DNA from 2 places in the Streptomyces sp. NBC_00726 genome. Region 2 is predicted to be linked to the other one. Evidence: riboswitches for the same ligand, from Rfam matches in the RefSeq annotation. Region 2 holds a riboswitch; the other holds the start of a gene.
What was found. A riboswitch is a leader RNA that binds a small molecule or an ion and turns the genes downstream of it on or off. The one in region 2 is predicted to bind glycine.
Positions count from the first base shown of each region.

Region 1: linked by a shared signal. The riboswitch ahead of gcvT (glycine cleavage system aminomethyltransferase GcvT) and the one ahead of gcvP (aminomethyl-transferring glycine dehydrogenase) in region 2 are both predicted to bind glycine.

Region 1 is NZ_CP108983.1:4,865,167-4,872,776, reverse strand. It holds gene OG338_RS21945 (ABC transporter permease) at 1-193, opposite strand, end outside; gene OG338_RS21940 (enhanced serine sensitivity protein SseB C-terminal domain-containing protein) at 478-1,245, opposite strand; gene OG338_RS21935 (enhanced serine sensitivity protein SseB) at 1,360-2,130, opposite strand; gene OG338_RS21930 (AAA family ATPase) at 2,266-2,874, opposite strand; glycine riboswitch at 3,088-3,181, shown strand; gene gcvT (glycine cleavage system aminomethyltransferase GcvT) at 3,327-4,442, shown strand; gene gcvH (glycine cleavage system protein GcvH) at 4,544-4,921, shown strand; gene glyA (serine hydroxymethyltransferase) at 4,941-6,200, shown strand; gene OG338_RS21910 (L-serine ammonia-lyase) at 6,368-7,610, shown strand, end outside.
Region 2 is NZ_CP108983.1:629,132-636,741, reverse strand. It holds gene OG338_RS02710 (MerR family transcriptional regulator) at 1-170, shown strand, start outside; gene OG338_RS02705 (bifunctional nuclease family protein) at 224-700, shown strand; gene OG338_RS02700 (MerR family transcriptional regulator) at 868-1,485, shown strand; gene OG338_RS02695 (DNA polymerase IV) at 1,577-3,049, shown strand; gene OG338_RS02690 (PRC-barrel domain-containing protein) at 2,974-3,342, opposite strand; glycine riboswitch at 3,459-3,556, shown strand; gene gcvP (aminomethyl-transferring glycine dehydrogenase) at 3,750-6,635, shown strand; gene OG338_RS02680 (DUF5999 family protein) at 6,708-6,914, opposite strand; gene OG338_RS02675 (hypothetical protein) at 7,162-7,610, opposite strand, start outside.

The DNA.
Region 1 (7,610 bases), 4.2 Mb from region 2:
GCGGCTTGGAGAGCACCGCGGTCAGGATCAGCAGGACGACAACGATGCCACCGGCCATCGCGGCCTTGTCCCGCTTGAACCGGGTCCAGGCGATGCGGCCGAGCGAACGGCCCTCGATCTCCTTGCGGCCCGCGCCTTCCAGCACCGCTTCGGGCCGCGCATCCGCCCTGGTGGTCTCGATAGGTGCCGTCATTGCGCTGGAGACCCCTCTCGGCCGGCGGTGGCCGGCCCGTGACCGCCGCGGTAGCGGCTCGTACATAGCTAGTTGCGTGGGAGTCTTCAGCCACGGCCTGCACACCCGCCAGACCTGGCGGGGAATGTTTGCTCAAACGTGATGACGTCAGAATGCTTCCGATATCCGAACAGCCGGGCTCGGAATTCGGGCCTCTCGGTCGCAAAACAGCGATAACGAACACTTCGCGCACGAACACCGAAGTGCCCGCAATGCCCCCGATACGGCAGGGATCTGACGCGGAATCAGTACGTGGGTGCCTGGGGGTAGCCGTAACCGGGCGCGGCGTGCGCCTCGCGGTCGTAGAAGGGGCGGGAGTTGGCCCGCAGCCACATCGCGACCGGGTCGTACTCGTCGGACATCGCGACCGTGGAGACCGGCAGCCCGTCCGGGACGGCGCCGACCGACTGGCCCATCATCGCGCGCACCGCGTCGACGGACGCCCGGCTCGTGTCGTACAGGTCGAGGCCGACCGCGAGATACGGGGCGCCGAGCGCGGGCTGCACCCAGGCGCGGCGCAGCGAGCGGATCGCGGGGGTGTGGTGGGCGTTCTGCGTGAGCTGGGCGTAGAACTGCGCGAGGTCGAGGGCGGGTTCGCCGATCCGCAGCGGGCCGGCGGGCATCCGGTCGAGGCCGGTCGCGATGCGGCGCAGGTCCAGCCAGGGGATGCCGACGCCGCCGCCCGGGGCGTGCGGATTGAGCCAGACGCCCCAGCGGTCCGGGTAGAGGGCGCGCGCGATGTCCAGTCCGGCGACGACCTCGTGGTCCCGGTTCCAGCCGCTGGCGGTGAGCTCCTGGGGGGAGGTGACGCACGGGGCGTAGCCCAGGCCGTCGACCTCCATGTTCCCGTACTGGGCGTCGGGGGCGCCGGGGCGGCCGTGCCACAGGAGCATCCAGACCCGGCCGGACGCGAGGGCCCGGAGCAGCGCCTCGTACGCGTCGTACCGCCCGGGAGCGACCTGTCGCAGCATGTGCTCGACCTGACCGGCCGCCGCGGTGCCTGACGCACTCACCCTGGTCCCGCCCCTCGTAGATCCTCTGCTTCGGCCACCGGGCATCGGCCTTCAGCCATCAAACCAGCTTATGCGGCCGCACTGTCACCGGCTTGACGCCGCGGCCGCCGCCCGTCACTCCGGGGCGCGTGTGTAGAAGGGCCGCACCCGCTCGCGCATCCAGTCGGCGACCGGGTCCTGCGCCACGTCGAGGAGGACGAGATTGACCGGCCACGGCACCGCGACGCGGCCCAGCGCCCGGCCCAGGGCGTCCATCGGGGCGCTCTGTCCGGCGCCGTCCCAGGTGGCGAACTCGACGCCGACGAAGAGCACCGGGCCGTCGCCCTCGACGTCGGCCAGGACCCGGCGGGCGGTGCGGACGACGCCGCTCTCCTGGAACTCGCCTGCGGCGGCGGCCAGGAAGTCGACGGGCTCCTCCTTCCAGTCCGGCTCGTACAGCCGGACCCGGCCCCCGGTCGCGGAGCCGTCGAGCGGGGTGCGCCCGGCCCGGCACAGCTCGGCGACGGCGGGCGGCGGCAGCGGCAGTCCGACGGCGCCGCCCGGGTTGACGGCGATACCGAGCTGCGGGGGCAGTCCGCGGGCGAATTCGACGGCGGGGGCGACGGTGAAGGACAGCTGGGCGCCGACGCAGCTGAGGAACTGGTGCTCGGAGCTGTAGACGGGGACGTACGCGGCGCCGTCGATCTCCAGCGCGGGCAGGTCCAGGTCCCGGGCGTCGGGTCCGCCGCCGTTCGGCAGGGGCACCCAGACATGGCTGCGGCCCAGCACCTCCAGCAGGCGGCCGCCCGCCTCCGGAGCGCCGAGCGAGGCGCTCAGCACCTCTTCGAGTTCATTGGCCGGCCAGCCGCCCTGCGGCAGGCTCCCGGTCTGTGCCGGAATGTCCACTGCTTCCCTCTCACCCCGTTGCCGTGCAGCAAGAGGGTACGGCCTCGGCGGGACTCCGTCGCTCCCCGGGGCTGTCCCGGGGCTGTCCGGAAACTGCCCGTCCCGGCTACCGTCCAGCCGTTGGACGGTCCATTTTCAGCCGTCGGTCTGTGCGTTCGCGAATGTGATGCGGGTGAGCGCCCCGGCCGCCTCGCGGTCGAGCAGCACCGCCGAGGCGCAGCCGTGCGGCAGCAGCCCGGCCTCGGTGTCGCGCAGCAGCCGGCCGACGGCTCTGCGGTGCCGGGCGAAGGCGTACGCGGAGACGCCCCGGCCGCGCTCGCGCTGGCCCTCGCGCGCGGTGCGGGCGGAGACATCGAGCAGGACGAGATGCAGGCCGCCGCCCCGGCGCCGGGCATGGCGGGCGAGCAGGGCGCGGACCCAGCTCTGCGTACCGCAGTCGTGGACGACGGCGGAGGCGCCGGAGCGCAGCGTCCGCCGCAGCCCGCGGTAGTGGGCGAGGCGGACGAGCGGGCGGTAGAGGACGTAGGGGAGTAAGCGGGGCAGCCGGCGGGCCCAGCGGTCCCGGGTGTCCTGGGAGTCGACCGCCTGCCCGGGGGCGGTGCGGGCGATCAGCGTCGACTTGCCGGCGCCGGGGAGCCCGGAGACGACCACGACGTCCCCGGCGGCGAAGCTCAGGGCGACCGGGCCGTGCCCGGACCGGCCGCGCAGGTCGCGGACGACGGGCGGATGGGGCGCATGGCGCAACGTCGTCGCCTCCCCCTGGCCGTACGGCCGACGCGTGCAGGACCGATACCTACCCCTGAAGTGTAAAGAAAAGGTAATACGGCACAAGCCTCCGACGCACCTCGCGACCGCGACCCGGCCCGCCGCGCAACCGTGACCCGGTCCACCCGTCCCGGCGCCCCGCTCCCCCGGAATGCGTGCGATGATGACCCCGCCAACTGCATACAGGCCGCTTGAATCCGCGCGGGAGAGTCCCGGTCACCGTGCCGGGCGCCGAAGGAGCAAGATCCTCCCTTGAATCTCTCAGGCCCCGTACCGCGTGGATGAGGCAGATCTGAAAAGCGAGCCGCCCGGCGGCTCCACCCAAGGTGCAAGCCGAACCCCTGTGGGGTCTCTCGGCGAACCTCTCAGGTTCCGATGACAGATGGGGAGGGATCGTCCTCGTCGTCGTCATGCCCTGGGAGCCCGTTTTCATGAGCAGCACCCCTCGTCTCACCGCCCTCGACGCATTGCACCGGTCGCTGGGCGCCACCATGACCGACTTCGCGGGCTGGGACATGCCGCTGCGTTACGCGAGTGAGCGCGACGAGCACAACGCCGTGCGCACGAAGGCCGGGCTCTTCGACCTGTCCCACATGGGCGAGATCACGGTCACCGGGCCGCAGGCCGTGGACCTGCTGAACTACGCGCTGGTCGGCAACATCGGCACGGTCTCCACCGGCCGGGCCCGCTACACGATGATCTGCGCCGAGGACGGCGGCATCCTGGACGACCTGATCGTCTACCGCCTCCAGGACACGGAGTACATGGTCGTCGCCAACGCCGGCAACGCCCAGCTCGTCCTGGACACGCTGACCGGGCGCGCCGCCGGCTTCGACGCCGAGGTCCGCGACGACCGCGACGCGTACGCGCTGCTCGCCGTGCAGGGCCCCGAGTCCCCGGCGATCCTGGCGGCCGTGACCGACGCCGACCTGGACGGCCTGAAGTACTACGCCGGACTGCCCGGCACGGTCGCCGGGGTGCCCGCGCTGATCGCCCGTACCGGCTACACCGGCGAGGACGGCTTCGAGCTGTTCGTCGCGCCCGGCCACGCCGAGCAGCTGTGGAAGGCGCTGACCGAGGCGGGCGCCGCGCACGGCCTGATCCCGTGCGGCCTGTCCTGCCGTGACACGCTGCGCCTGGAGGCGGGCATGCCGCTGTACGGGCACGAGCTGACGACCTCGCTGACCCCGTTCGACGCCGGGCTCGGCCGGGTCGTGAAGTTCGAGAAGGACGGCGACTTCGTCGGCCGCAAGGCGCTGGAGGCCGCCGCGGAGCGCGCCGCGACCGCCCCGCCCCGCAAGCTCGTCGGCCTGGTCGCCGAGGGCCGCCGGGTGCCGCGCGCCGGCTTCCCGGTCGTGGCGAACGGCGAGGTCATCGGCGAGGTCACCTCCGGGGCCCCCTCCCCGACGCTGGGGAAGCCGATCGCCATGGCGTACGTCGACGCGGCGCACGCCGAGCCGGGCACCGCCGGAGTCTCGGTGGAGATCCGGGGCAGCCACGAGCCGTACGAGGTCGTGGCGCTCCCCTTCTACAAGCGCGAGAAGTAGAACCGTAGGACCCGGCCGGTGCCGCACACGTGACGCGGTCCCGTCTCACACCGTAAGACCATCGTTCATCCGCACTCCCCGCGTACAGGAGAATTCAGACCATGAGCAACCCCCAGCAGCTGCGGTACAGCAAGGAACACGAGTGGCTGTCGCCCGTCGAGGACGGTGTGGCGACGGTCGGCATCACCGAGCACGCGGCCAACGCACTCGGTGACGTCGTGTTCGCGCAGCTTCCCGAGGTCGGCGACAAGGTGACCGCGGGCGAGACCTGCGGCGAGCTGGAGTCGACCAAGTCGGTGAGCGACCTGTACTCGCCGGTGACCGGTGAGATCACCGCGTCCAACCAGGACGTCGTGGACGACCCGTCGCTGGTCAACTCCGCTCCGTTCGAAGGCGGCTGGCTGTTCAAGGTACGTGTCGCGGAGGAGCCGAAGGACCTGCTCTCCGCCGACGAGTACACCGAGTTCTCCGGCAACTGAGACCCCAAGGGACCACCTGATGTCGCTTCTCAATTCCTCCCTCCACGAGCTGGACCCGGACGTCGCCGCCGCCGTCGACGCCGAGCTCCTGCGCCAGCAGTCCACGCTCGAAATGATCGCCTCGGAGAACTTCGCTCCGGTCGCGGTCATGGAGGCACAGGGCTCCGTCCTGACCAACAAGTACGCCGAGGGCTACCCCGGCCGCCGCTACTACGGCGGCTGTGAGCACGTCGACGTGGTCGAGCAGATCGCGATCGACCGGATCAAGGCGCTCTTCGGCGCCGAGGCCGCGAACGTCCAGCCGCACTCCGGTGCACAGGCGAACGCCGCCGCGATGTTCGCGCTGCTGAAGCCGGGCGACACGATCATGGGCCTGAATCTGGCGCACGGCGGTCACCTGACCCACGGCATGAAGATCAACTTCTCCGGCAAGCTCTACAACGTGGTCCCGTACCACGTGGACGACACCGGTGTCGTGGACATGGCCGAGGTCGAGCGCCTGGCCAAGGAGGCCAAGCCGCAGCTGATCGTCGCCGGCTGGTCCGCCTACCCGCGCCAGCTGGACTTCGCCGCCTTCCGCCGTATCGCGGACGAGGTCGGCGCGTACCTGATGGTCGACATGGCGCACTTCGCCGGCCTGGTCGCCGCGGGCCTGCACCCCAGCCCGGTGCCGCACGCCCACGTCGTCACCACCACCACGCACAAGACCCTCGGCGGTCCGCGCGGCGGTGTGATCCTCTCCACCCAGGAGCTCGCCAAGAAGATCAACTCGGCGGTCTTCCCCGGTCAGCAGGGCGGCCCGCTGGAGCACGTGATCGCGGCCAAGGCGGTCTCGTTCAAGGTCGCGGCGGGCGAGGAGTTCAAGGAGCGCCAGCAGCGCACCCTGGAGGGCGCCCGCATCCTGGCCGAGCGCCTGGTGCAGCCCGACGTCACCGAGGCCGGCGTCTCCGTCCTGTCCGGCGGCACCGATGTGCACCTGGTCCTGGTGGACCTGCGCAACTCGGAGCTGGACGGCCAGCAGGCCGAGGACCGGCTCCACGAGCTGGGCATCACGGTCAACCGGAACGCCATCCCCAACGACCCGCGCCCGCCGATGGTCACCTCCGGCCTCCGGATCGGCACCCCGGCCCTGGCCACCCGCGGCTTCGGCACCGAGGACTTCACCGAGGTCGCCGAGATCATCGCCTCGGCCCTCAAGCCGTCCTACGACGCGGACGACCTGAAGGCCCGGGTCACCAAGCTCGCCGAGAAGTTCCCGCTGTACCCCGGCCTGAAGTAGCCGGACCTGCGTGATCGCACGTCGGGGCGGGGCACCGCGCACACTGGAGAGTGAGCACGGTGCCCCGCCCCTTGTTCCCTCCGCTTTGTCTCATGCACTCCGGGCCGACCCGGCCCGTACGCACCACCCGGCAGACAACGGCGTCTACCAACCCTTAGGAGTCCCCCGTGGCCATCTCGGTCTTCGACCTGTTCTCGATCGGCATCGGCCCGTCCAGCTCCCATACGGTCGGCCCCATGCGCGCGGCCCGTATGTTCGCGCGGCGCCTGAAGAACGAGGGCCTGCTCGCGCACACCGCCGCCATCCGGGCCGAGCTGTACGGCTCGCTCGGCGCCACCGGCCACGGCCACGGCACCCCCAAGGCGGTCCTGCTCGGCCTGGAGGGCGAGTCCCCGCGCACCGTGGACGTCGAGACGGCCGACGAGCGCGTCGAGGCGATCCGCGCCGGCGGCCGGATCAACCTCCTCGGGATGCACGAGATCCCCTTCGACGCGGACGAGCAGCTGGTCCTGCACCGCCGCAAGGCACTCCCGTACCACGCCAACGGCATGACCGTCTTCGCGTACGACGCCGAGGGCGCCCCGCTCCTGGAGAAGACGTACTACTCGGTCGGCGGCGGCTTCGTCGTGGACGAGGACGCCGTGGGCGAGGACCGGATCGTGCTGGACGACACGGTCCTGAAGCACCCCTTCCGCACCGGCGACGAGCTGCTGCGGCTGGCCCGCGAGACCGGTCTGTCGATCTCCTCGCTGATGCTGGAGAACGAGCGCGCCTGGCGCACCGAGGAGGAGATCCGCTCCGGGCTCCTCGGCATCTGGCGGGCCATGCAGGCGTGCGTGACGCGCGGGATGTCCCGCGAGGGCGTCCTGCCCGGCGGCCTCAAGGTGCACCGCCGCGCCGCGAAGACCGCCCGCCAGCTGCGCGCGGAGGGCGACCCCCAGACGCACGCCATGGAGTGGATCACCCTCTACGCGATGGCGGTCAACGAGGAGAACGCGGCGGGCGGCCGCGTGGTCACCGCCCCGACGAACGGCGCGGCCGGCATCATCCCGGCCGTCCTGCACTACTACATGAACTTCGCGGCGGGCGGCGCGACCGAGGCCGAGAAGGACGACAGCGTGGTCCGCTTCCTGCTGGCGGCCGGCGCGATCGGCATGCTGTTCAAGGAGAACGCCTCGATCTCCGGCGCCGAGGTCGGCTGCCAGGGCGAGGTCGGCTCGGCCTGCTCGATGGCCGCCGGCGCCCTCGCCGAGGTCCTGGGCGGCAGCCCCGAGCAGGTGGAGAACGCCGCCGAGATCGGCATGGAGCACAACCTGGGCCTGACCTGCGACCCGGTCGGCGGCCTCGTCCAGATCCCGTGCATCGAGCGCAACGGCATGGCCGCGGTGAAGGCGGTCACTGCCGCGAAGA
Region 2 (7,610 bases):
CCGCGGACCGGGAGGCCGGGCTCATCGAGCAGATGGTCGCGCCGCTGCGCCGGCACCGGAATCCGCAGACCAGAGCGCATGCGGAAGCGACCGCGAAGGAGCTGGCGGAGCTGTCCGTACGGCTGCACTCCGCGCTCGTACAGACCGCTCTCCAGGTACGGCTGCGCTGAAGGCGGACCAGCCCGACTACCCAAACCTGCCGAGCACGTCCTAGGGTTGCTGTGTGAACGAGCTCGACGTTGTGGGTGTCCGGGTGGAAATGCCCTCCAACCAGCCGATCGTGCTCCTGCGTGAAGTGGGAGGCGACCGGTACCTCCCCATTTGGATCGGTCCTGGCGAGGCGACCGCGATCGCCTTCGCCCAGCAGGGCATGGCTCCGGCCAGGCCGCTGACCCATGATCTCTTCAAGGATGTGCTTGAGGCCGTCGGCCAGGAGCTCACCGAGGTCCGGATCACGGACCTCCGCGAAGGGGTTTTCTACGCGGAGCTGGTCTTCGCCGGCGGTGTCGAGGTGAGCGCGCGGCCCTCCGACGCCATAGCCCTCGCCCTGCGCACCGGCACGCCGATCTACGGCAGTGACGGGGTGCTGGACGACGCGGGGATCGCGATCCCCGACGAGCAGGAGGACGAGGTGGAGAAGTTCCGCGAGTTCCTCGACCAGATCTCTCCGGAGGACTTCGGGACGAACAACAGCCAGTGACGTCTTCGGCGTCGGCCACCGGCACAACCGGTGAGCCATTCCCCGTCAACGGTCACGCGAAACCACCCTCAGGGTGATTATCACTCGGCGTGCCGAGTGTGGCGATCGTTGACGCACCCCGGGTGACTGCCTACCTTCGAGTGGGCAGGTCAAGGACGGAGGTCGGCGTGAGAAGCAGCGGCGACGGTACGGCAGCGGATGCGCCGTATCCGCAGCAGGGGAGTACGGCCGGCCGGACCATCAGGCAGTCGGCGGCGCCGGCCGCGGTGGCGGGGGACGGCGTGACATCGGCCGACGACATCGGTTACCGCGGGCCCACGGCCTGCGCGGCGGCCGGGATCACGTACCGGCAACTGGACTACTGGGCGCGCACCGGCCTCGTGGAGCCGAGCGTCCGTCCGGCGTACGGATCGGGCACCCAGCGGCTCTACAGCTTCCGGGACGTCGTCCTGCTGAAGATCGTGAAGCGCTTCCTCGACACCGGTGTGGCGCTCCAGAACATCCGCACCACTGTCCAGCATCTGCGGGCCCGCGGCTTCCAGGACCTGGAGCGGATGACGCTGATGAGCGACGGGGCCACGGTCTACGAGTGCTCCTCGCCCGCCGAGGTGGTCGATCTGCTCCAGGGCGGCCAGGGCGTCTTCGGCATCGCCGTCGGAGTCGTCTGGCGGGATGTGGACGCCGCCCTGTCGCAGCTGCACGGGGAGCGGGTGGACACCGGCGAGACACTGATCGGGCACAACCCGGCCGACGAGCTCGCGCGGCGCCGCAACCGGGCCGTCTGAGCCCCCGCGAGCGTGCCCGGGACGGGAATCGCGGGGCCCGGGGCCGCAATGACGCGGCGATTGTCAGTGCCGTAGGGCAGCATCGGCTGGTGTGAGAGCCGCGCCCACCATCCTGCATCTGGACATGGATGCCTTCTACGCCTCCGCGGAGCAGGCGGCGAAGCCCAGCCTGCGCGGCAAACCGGTCGTGGTGGGCGGGCTCGGGCCGCGCGGGGTCGTTGCGACCGCCTCGTACGAGGCACGGCGCTTCGGGGTGCACTCGGCGATGCCGATGGCCCAGGCCAGGCGGCTCGCGCCGAACGCCGCCTATCTGGTCCCGCGGTTCACGCTGTACCGCTCGGTGAGCGACCAGGTCATGGAACTGCTGGGCCGGCTCTCGCCGCTGGTGGAACCGCTCAGCCTGGACGAGGCGTTCGTGGACCTCGAAGCGGGCGGCACCGCCGACGACACCGCCTCCGCCCTCGCGATCGGCCGGGAACTGCGCGAGGCCATCCAGGCGGTCACCGGACTGAGTGGCTCCGTCGGGCTCGCCGGCTCCAAGATGCTCGCCAAGATCGCGTCCGAGGAGGCCAAGCCCGACGGGATGCGCCTGATCGAGCCCGGCACCGAGCGGGCGCACCTCGCGCCCATGCCGGTGCGCACCCTGCCCGGCGTCGGCCCCGCCACGGCGGACCATCTGCGCCGCGCCGGCATGACGACGGTCAACGACCTCGCCGAGGCGGGCGAGGCGGAGCTGGTGCGGCTGCTGGGCAAGGCGCACGGCACCGCGCTGCACCGGATGGCCTCCGGCCACGACGACCGGCCCGTGGTCGCGGAGCGCGACGCGAAGTCCGTCTCCGTCGAGGACACCTTCGAGGTGGACCTGCACGACCGGGTCCGGGTGCGCACCGAGGTGGAGCGGCTGGCCGACCGGTGCGTGCAGCGGCTGAGGGGCGCGGGGCGCTCGGGGCGCACGGTGGTGCTCAAGGTGCGCCGGTACGACTTCTCCACGCTGACCCGCTCCGAGACGCTGCGCGGCCCCACGGACGACCCCGCGGTCGTCCGGGAGGCCGCCGCCCGGCTCCTGGAGGCCGTGGACACCACGGGCGGGGTGCGGCTGCTGGGCGTCGGCGTCACGGGGCTCGCCGACTACACCCAGGAGGACCTGTTCGCGCAGGCCGCCGGGGAGCGGGCGGCGGCCCGGGCGCCTGCGGACGACGAAGGGGCGCGGCCGCCGGAGGACGCCGGTGCCCGCGCGGGGACGGCGGACGACGGGCCCGAGCCGGAGGAGTCCGCCGAGCAGCTCGCGGCGCGGCGCTGGCCGGCCGGGCACGACGTGCACCACGAGGTCCATGGACACGGGTGGGTGCAGGGGAGCGGGGTGGGGCGGGTGACCGTGCGGTTCGAGGAGCCGGGGGCGACGGCACCCGGCCGGGTGCGTACGTTCCGCGTGGACGACCCCGCGCTGCGGGCCGCCGACCCGCTGCCGCTCGTCCCGGACCCGCCGGACTACTCCTCCTGGCCCGCCAGCCGGCCGAAGTCGCGGTCCGGAGCCGGGGCGCCGGGGGCGGCGTCGAGGCCGTAGTGCCGGTAGAGCTGGAGCTCCTGCTCGGGCGAGAGATGGCGGCCCACGCCGAAGTCGGGCGCGTCCTTGATCAGCGCCCGGTCGAAGGGGATGCGCAGGGTGTCGTCCACGAACTCGCTGGGTTCCAGCGGCACGAAGGCGTCACGGCTGAAGAGCCCTGTGCGCACGGCCGCCCATTCGGGGACCCCGGTCGCGTCATCGAGATACACCTCGTCCACGGTCCCGATCTTGGTGCCCTTGCGGTCGAAAGCCTTGCGGCCGATCAGGCTGCGCGGGTCGATGTCGGTCTGCACGGTCCCTCCCACACGGGTCGCGGCTGGTCCACAGGGACTACAGAAATGCAGTTCCGTGGTCTTGGCCACTCGAGAATTTCCGTCGGGTACCCCGCTGGTAGGCTGGTGATGGCTGCTGACCCCGTGCGGGAGAGTCGTCCGGAGCCCATCCGGAGGACGCCGAAGGAGCAAATCCTCCCCGGAATCTCTCAGGCCCCCGTACCGCACGGACGAGGTCACTCTGGAAAGCAGGGCGGGTTGCGCGCGGCCGATGGGCCGTACGGAGCCTCTCCCTCACCGACGGTGAAAGCCGGCGCCCGTGTGGTGCCGGTGAAGCTCTCAGGTTGAGATGACAGAGGGGGAGGCCGTCAGGGCACCCGGCGCCGCGGTGCCCTTCGCAGGTCGTGACAGACCAGGAGGCCTCCACCATGACCCCCCGTCGCACCCCGCTCACGCAGCTGGAACAGGGCATTCCGTTCGAGCAGCGCCACATCGGCCCCGACGCCGAGGCGCAGGCGAAGATGCTTGCCCAGGTCGGTTACGGCTCGCTGGACGAGCTGACCGCGGCCGCCGTGCCCGACGTGATCAAGAGCGCCGAGGCGCTGGCCCTGCCGGAGGCCCGGACCGAGGCCGAGGTGCTGGCCGAGCTCCGCCGGCTCGCCGACCGCAACCAGGTCCTCGCCCCGATGATCGGGCTCGGCTACTACGGCACGTTCACCCCGCCGGTGATCCTGCGCAACGTCATGGAGAACCCCGCCTGGTACACGGCGTACACGCCCTATCAGCCCGAGATCTCGCAAGGCCGGCTCGAAGCCCTCCTGAACTTCCAGACGATGGTCGCCGAGCTCACCGGCCTGCCCACCTCCGGCGCCTCGCTGCTGGACGAGGGCACCGCCGCCGCCGAGGCCATGGCGCTCGCCCGGCGCGTCGGCAAGGTCAAGAACGGCGTCTTCCTGGTCGATGCCGACACCCTGCCGCAGACCGTCGCCGTCATCGAGACCCGCGCCGAGCCGACCGGCGTCGAGGTCGTCGTCGCCGACCTCACCGACGGCATCCCGGCCGAGTTCGCCGAGCGCGGCGTCTTCGGCGTGCTCCTCCAGTACCCCGGCGCCTCCGGGGCCGTCCGGGACCTCAAGCCCGTGATCGACCGGGCGCACGAGCTGGGCGCGATCGTCACCGTCGCCGCCGACCTGCTGGCCCTCACGCTGCTCACCTCGCCCGGCGAGCTGGGCGCCGACATCGCCGTCGGCACCACGCAGCGCTTCGGCGTCCCGATGGGCTTCGGCGGCCCGCACGCCGGCTACATGGCGGTCCGCGACAAGTTCGCCCGCAGCCTCCCCGGCCGCCTGGTCGGCGTCTCCGTGGACGCCGACGGCAACAAGGCGTACCGCCTGGCCCTCCAGACCCGCGAGCAGCACATCCGCCGCGAGAAGGCCACCAGCAACATCTGCACCGCCCAGGTGCTGCTCGCCGTCATGGCCGGCATGTACGCCGTCTACCACGGCCCCGAGGGCCTGCGCACGATCGCCCGGCGCACCCACCGCTACGCCGCGATCCTCGCCGAGGGCCTGCGCGCCGCCGGGATCGACGTGGTGACCGGCGCCCACTTCGACACGCTCACCGTCCGCGTCCCCGGCCGGGCGGGCGAGGTCGTCGCCGACGCCCGGGAGCGCGGGGTCAACCTGCGCCTGGTCGACGCCGACACCGTCTCGCTGGCCTGCGACGAGACGACGACCCGTACCCAGGTCGCCGCCGTCTGGGCCGCCTTCGGTGCCGACGGGGACGTCGAGGCGCTGGACGCCACCACCGAGGACGCGCTGCCCGGGGCGCTGCTGCGCACCGACACGATCCTCACCCACCCGGTCTTCCACCAGCACCGGTCCGAGACCGCGATGCTGCGCTATCTGCGCAAGCTCGCCGACCGCGACTACGCGCTGGACCGCGGCATGATCCCGCTCGGCTCCTGCACGATGAAGCTGAACGCGACCGCCGAGATGGAGTCCATCACCTGGCCCGAGTTCGGTGCGCTGCACCCGTTCGCGCCCGCCGAGCAGGCGCAGGGCTTCCTGACGCTGATCCGCGAGCTGGAGGAGCGGCTGGCCGAGGTCACCGGATATGACGCGGTGTCCATCCAGCCGAACGCCGGGTCGCAGGGCGAGTTCGCGGGGCTGCTGGCCGTCCGCGCGTACCACCGCGCCAACGGCGACGAGAACCGGACCGTGTGTCTGATCCCGTCCTCCGCGCACGGCACCAACGCCGCGAGCGCCGTGATGGCCGGCATGAAGGTGGTCGTCGTCAAGACCGCCGACGACGGCGAGGTCGACATCGAGGACCTGCGCGCCAAGATCGCGCAGTACCGCGACGAGCTGGCCGTGCTCATGATCACCTACCCGTCGACGCACGGCGTCTTCGAGGAGCACGTCGCCGACATCTGCGCCGAGGTGCACGACGCCGGCGGCCAGGTCTACGTCGACGGCGCCAACCTCAACGCGCTGGTGGGCCTCGCCAAGCCCGGCCGGTTCGGCGGCGACGTCTCGCACCTCAACCTGCACAAGACCTTCTGCATCCCGCACGGCGGCGGCGGCCCCGGCGTCGGCCCGGTCGGGGTGCGCGCGCACCTGGCTCCGTACCTGCCCAACCACCCGCTCCAGCCCGCGGCGGGCCCGGAGACGGGCGTCGGTCCGATCTCGGCGGCCCCGTGGGGCTCCGCCGGCATCCTGCCGATCTCGTGGGCGTATGTACGCCTGATGGGCGGCGAGGGTCTGAAGCGTGCGACGCAGGTCGCCGTACTCGCGGCCAACTACATCGCCAAGCGGCTGGAACCGCACTACCCGATCCTGTACAACGGTCCGGCCGGGCTGGTGGCGCACGAGTGCATCGTGGACCTGCGACCGATCTCCAAGGCGACCGGTGTCAGCATCGACGACGTCGCCAAGCGGCTCATCGACTACGGCTTCCACTCGCCGACCATGTCGTTCCCGGTCGCCGGGACGCTGATGATCGAGCCGACCGAGAGCGAGGACCTCGCGGAGCTGGACCGTTTCTGCGACACGATGATCGCGATCCGCGCCGAGATCGAGAAGGTCGCGTCAGGGGAGTGGAGCGGCGACGACAACCCGCTCGCCAACGCCCCGCACACCGCCGCCGCGCTCGGCGGGGAGTGGGAGCACGCGTACAGCCGCGAGGTCGCGGTCTTCCCGGCCGGTGTCTCGGCCGCCGACAAGTACTGGCCGCCGGTGCGCCGGATCGACGGTGCGTTCGGTGACCGTAACCTCGTCTGCTCGTGCCCGCCGCTGGACGAGTACGACAACTGACGCGGACATGCGTCGGGGCCGGTGCGGAGATTTTTCTCCGGGCCGGCCCCTTCTTCTTTCCGTACGGGCCGCTCAGGCGGCCTTGACCACCCGGTTCGCGGCCAGGGGCCGGTGCGGGGCGATGATCTGCCCGTCCGGAAGCAGCTCACCGGTGTCCTCGAAGAGCAGGACGCCGTTGCACAGCAGGCTCCAGCCCTGCTCCGGGTGGTGGGCCACCTGGCGGGCGGCCTCCCGGTCGGCTGAGTCGGCTGTCGGGCAGGGTGGCTGATGCTGGCACATGGATGGGTTCTTTCGCTGCGTCGAGTTGAGTGACCTGCGCTGTGAAGAGGTGTTCACGACCGCCCCCGTATCGATCGGTCGCATCCCAGTGTTGCCCCACGGGCGACAATCCGCAGGGATTTCGCCGCAGCGCTTCCACTCCTCACATGACGCGTCACCCGCCCGGAGGGCTCAACTCAACTGCACTGTCCCTTCGGGTGGTTCGGGGTGGCCGGATGGGACTAGTCCGGATGGGCGGCCGCCGGCCTCAGGCCGGGGCGGGGGAGCCCAGCAGCGGGCCGGGGCCTCGCGTGATGCGGGTGGTGATGACCGGCAGCAGGTCGGCGGCCCGGTGCGGCCGGTGGGCGGCGAAGCCGGGCGGCGCCGGGGACAGCGGCACGAGCATGTCGTCCGGGTCCGGTGCGCCGCAGGAGGCGTCCGCCGCGGGGTCGCCGTGCAGCCACAGGGCCAGCATGTACAGGTCGGGGATGGACAGCAGCCTCGGCTGGTAGGGGCCGGTCATCCCGTCCGCCTGGCGCAGCGCCAGCTCCGTCGAGGCGATGTACGGGCCCTCGAAGAAGTGCGAGAAGGCCCAGCCGTCCGCGGTGAGCATGGTGTCCGCCGCCGCGACCGCCCGCTCCGAGCTGCGGATCTGGAAGCGCCAGGCGGCGAGCCGGGTGGCGGGTGCGAGGCCGCCCGGGGCGACGCCCAGCACAT